DNA from 2 places in the Exiguobacterium sp. SH3S3 genome. Region 2 is predicted to be linked to the other one. Evidence: a T-box and tRNA genes for the amino acid it is inferred to sense, from the RefSeq annotation. Region 2 holds a T-box; the other holds one or more tRNA genes.
What was found. The T-box of region 2 lies ahead of argS (arginine--tRNA ligase). A T-box ahead of a tRNA ligase gene usually reads a tRNA of that ligase, here a tRNA-Arg.
Positions count from the first base shown of each region.

Region 1: it has a tRNA-Arg gene. The T-box ahead of argS (arginine--tRNA ligase) is inferred to sense a tRNA for this amino acid. The anticodon was not compared.

Region 1 is NZ_SJUU01000002.1:273,059-275,466, reverse strand. Features, by position in the region: gene EVJ28_RS03075 (3'-5' exonuclease) at 1-1,135, opposite strand, end outside; tRNA gene EVJ28_RS03070 (tRNA-Arg) at 1,265-1,337, opposite strand; gene EVJ28_RS03065 (RNA polymerase factor sigma-54) at 1,462-2,408, shown strand, end outside.
Region 2 is NZ_SJUU01000003.1:32,771-35,178, reverse strand. Features, by position in the region: gene EVJ28_RS03545 (GGDEF domain-containing protein) at 1-503, opposite strand, end outside; T-box leader at 660-871, shown strand; gene argS (arginine--tRNA ligase) at 925-2,408, shown strand, end outside.

The DNA of each region.
Region 1 (2,408 bases), on a different contig from region 2:
GCTCACTCGCGAGCTCTAGCCATTCGGGTTCGAAATCCTGACCTTCATCAATCAAAATTGCGTCGTACATTGGCAAAATCGTTTCATTTTTTCGAAGTTTTTCAATCACGTGTGGTAACGACTGCTCTGAAAACTTTAAATCATGTTTGAGCCATGCGTGGAAGTTACGTATTTGAACATGGTGATCTCTTCTTTTTTCAGGATCGAAGTCGAATAGATCGTCCGGTTCGAGCATCATTTGATTGACCATCTGTTCAATGAAACGTGCAAGTGAAATATTGTAACAAAGGATTAAGATGTTCCAGTCGGGATGTTGTCTCGATAGTAACTTAGCACGACTCGCCAGAATCAACGTCTTCCCACTTCCGGCAACACCACGAATTAGCCTATTTTGATCCCCCAACTGTTTCGCCAAGTTTTCTTGATGTAAATCCATGGCACGAATATTGTGAAGGGAAAGTAGCAACTGGTCTTGATATTGTGCGGGTTTTTTGAACTCGGCACTAATTCTTACTTCGGGGAACAAGTGATATCGAATAGCGTCAATATCATCATGGGTGAGAGGGGTCCGCAGTCGATAGGGGACGGTAAACATATTTAATATTTTTTCGATCAGCACAGTCTCTGAAAAATCATCGTCATCAGGATTTATTTCGTCACGTGTAAAAGAGAATGAAGGGTCAATGACATTATAAAGTCCATGACGTATACATTCATCTTGATTTAGCCTGGTGAACACTACCCCAGAACCGTAAGGGAATTTTAAAGATGATGTGTATTTCCCTTCTGCTTGTATCAAATTTTGATCACGTTTAAGAACATCAACGATATGAAACATATTTTCTCGTGCTTGAACGAAAGGACTTTTTATTTTTTGCTGTTTGCCGTCTGTAGGTGTGATGATCCATTCATCGTTTGTTAATTGAAATAATGTATTACGAGTGTAGTCTTTCACTTCTAGCACTAATAGCCCTAAGTCCGGTCCAATGATTACGAAGTCAGGTCGTCGGCCAAGAATGCTAGGCTCGAAATAGACAATATAGTCATCAGGAAGATAGTGCTTTAACGTACGAAACACTAAGCGCTCTCCTGACGTTGCAGAAGTACGAATTGTTTCAGGAACAGATAAAGCCATCATGTACACCTCAATCACATTTATTTCTTTAAATATACTACATATAGTAATTAATGATATACGATGGATTTTTATTGGTAATAAAACAAAAAAAGACGAAGGCAAATTGCCTTCGTCTTAATAAGTAGATACACCCGGAGAGATTTGAACTCCCGACACCTGGCACCGGAAACCAGTGCTCTATCCCCTGAGCTACGGGTGCATGTTCTCTGACACGATTTATTATACAATTGTTTTTTTGAAAAAGCAATCCTGTTGTTATGTCTTTTTTTGCAAGCGCGTTTGGCGACCATTCGTTACAATTAGAAGTGAGAGGGGTGTGACCGATGCAACGGCAAGAACAGCAACAACTGCAGAAGCTTCAGCTGACACAAGACATGGTCCGGCGTCTGCCGGTTCTTGAGGCGGACCGGGTCGCGCTCGAGTGGCAGCTCGCCCGGTTGGCTAAACGAAACGCGCACGTCACAACGGGCGGTACAGTCGAATGGATTGCGGAGGCGGCGGGCGGTTTTGAAGCACGGCTATTTGAACAGATTGACGAAGGAAGCGGGACCGGGGCCCAAAAGCAGCTTCAAAAACAACTCGTCATGGCGCTCGACCATCGCGGGCTACTGTCGGAGACCGATGCCGTCCTCGCGAAGCGATTCGGTGTTGAGATGACGGACGTCGATCTGGCCCGGCGCGCACTGTTATTTTTAGAGCCGACCGGGATCGGTGCGGCTTCAGAACATGACTGCCAATACCGTCACGCGATCGAGCATGACGATCCACACGTGCTCGACGTGTTCGAGGCGCTTGACGCAAAGGTCGAGCATGTAGCGGACAGGCTCGGGATGACGACCGACGAATACGAGCGAATCAGCCGAATCGTCGCCACGCTCCCGAGGACACCGATATTATATGAAGAAACCGAGCATATTCTGCCCGAACTCGAGGTCGTCGTTCAAGACGGGGAACTCATCACGACGTGGTTCAGCCCGGTGATTGACTTGGACGTCGGTTCGGACCGGGAGGCGAAGTGGTGGCAAGAGACGCTCGCGATGCGCGCAGAGACGCTCCGCTCTGTGTGGGCCGTCATCGAGCGACGCCAGGCGGACTGGCTCCGCGGCCAACTCGTCCTGCATCCGCTCACACGAAAAGAAGTCGCCATCGAGATCGGCAAGCATGAGTCGACGGTCGGCCGCGCGATTCAAGGCAAGTACGCCAAGACCGCTTGCGGCGTGATGGAGTGGCGTCACTTCTTCGTCCGCGCCACGTACCACGGCCAAGCCCC
Region 2 (2,408 bases):
CCGACTTGATACTTTTGAACGACCGTGTTCAAAATGATGGCGCTGATCAGACCGATGAGCGGGACGAACGAATCCTGCGAATAGAAGCCAAGACCGGTCTCACCGCCGAGTGCCAAGTAAACACTTGCCGGGATGGCGATTTCTAAAAATGACGTGATCGCGTTCCAAGGATAAGTGAACCGGAAGCGGCGGAGCGCGACGCGCGGTTTTAAGTTGGCGAACTGAAAGACGAGGAGTCCGATTTGGTTGACGAGGAGCGCCGTCTCAAAATCAAAGAATAAAAAGATGATGAGGACGATGCTTTCTGAAAACGTGAAATAGACGCCTTTCCGTTCAATCGAGTCCATTTGGAAAATGATGACGAGCAGCGCGATCAAGATGAACGGAAGCGGCTCGATCGCCGGAACATCAAGGACACCGGTTGTAAACAAGGTGATGGTCAGTAAAACGATCAAACTCCAAATGCTCCAACCGAGGACGGACATTTTGCGAAAATGATTCATAGTTCCCTCCTGTGTGGGAAAAGTCTTCTCATATGTATGGTAGGAGATTCGGCACGGTTGCGCCCAAGTCCTGCCTATTCATCATAATGGCTGAATTCTAGCATTGAGTCTACATCAAATATCCTCTATAATGAAGTTGCTTTTCAACCACATAGACGAAAGTCGATGAAAAAGAGAGTAACGATCGTTTAGTCAACAAAGCGACCTAGGGATTGGTGAGAGCCTAGGCTGACAAACATCGCGAAACGCACTTTTGAGATGCTATCCGAAGCGAGTAGGCGTAGCCGGGGGCCCCCCGTTATCACCGTTAAAGTGGTCTGTGTAAAACAGGCAAGAAGAGTGGTACCGCGGGCCAACCCGTCTCTTTGCATCTGTGCAAAGGGCGTTTTTTTTATGACTAGATTTGAAGGAGGAAATTTACATGAGTTATGAACGCAAGTATGCGGAGGCTCTGTCACGTGTCATCGGTGACGAACTCACGCTCGACCAGATTGAGGCATTGATTGAAAAACCAAAACATGAGGCGCACGGGGATCTCGCGTTCCCATGCTTCCAACTCGCCAAGGCGTACCGGAAAGCGCCGGTCATGATTGCGACTGACATCGCTGGTGAATTGAACGACGAACTGTTCACAAAAGTTGAAGCGGCCGGTCCATATGTGAACGTCTTCTTGAGCCGTGACGTCGTCTCGCAGGAAATCATTAACACGGTTCTCGACGAGCAAGCGGATTACGCGACGCATGCGACACGCAACGAGACGATTGTCACGGACTTCTCGTCACCGAACATCGCCAAACCGTTCTCGATGGGACACTTGCGCTCGACGGTCATCGGTAACGCCATCAACCAGATCGCTCGCAAAAACGGCTATAACGTCGTCGGTGTCAACCACCTCGGCGACTGGGGTACACAATTCGGGAAACTCATGGTCGCTTATAAGAAGTGGGGCGATGAGGAAGCGGTCCGGGCAAATCCGATTGCTGAGCTCTTAAAGCTATACGTTCACTTCCATGAAGAAGTGAAAACTCAGCCTGAGCTTGAAGACGAGGGCCGTGCTTGGTTCAAAAAGCTCGAGGACGGTAACGTTGAAGCGACCGAACTGTGGACGTGGTTCCGTGACGAGTCGCTCAAAGAGTTCCAAAAAGTATACGATCTCCTCGGTGTCGAGTTTGACAGCTTACACGGTGAAGCGTTCTACAACGACAAGATGGACCGAATCGTCGCCATGCTCGAAGAGAAGAACCTGCTCGTCGAGAGTGAAGGGGCGATGGTCGTCTCGCTTGAAGACGAGAACTTGCCACCTTGCCTGATCACAAAGAAAGACGGCGCGACGCTTTACGCGACACGCGACTTGGCTGCGGCCGTCTATCGTCATGAGACGTACAACTTCGTCCAAGCGAACTACGTCGTCGGTGGTGAGCAGGCACTCCACTTCAAACAGTTGTTCTCGGTACTCCGCAAGCTCGGTTACGACTTCGTCGACGGCATGCACCACGTGCCGTTCGGCTTGATCTTGCAAGAAGGGAAGAAGATGTCGACACGTAAAGGCCGCATCGTCCTGCTTGAAGAAGTATTGAAAGAAGCGATCGAGAAAGCGCAAGCGAACATCGAACAGAAGAACCCTGAGCTTCCAAACGCAGAGAACGTGGCTCGCATGGTCGGAGTCGGCGCCGTCATCTTCCACGATTTGAAGAACGAGCGCATCAACAACATCGAGTTCGACCTCGATAGCATGCTCAAGTTCGAAGGGGAGACGGGACCTTACGTGCAGTACACGAACGCACGGGCGAACTCGCTCCTCCGTAAAGGCAACTACGACGGTTCAACGTTCGCAGGTGCGGACGACGACCACACGTGGGGCGTCGTGACGATGCTCAACGCGTTCCCACACGTCATCACGCGTGC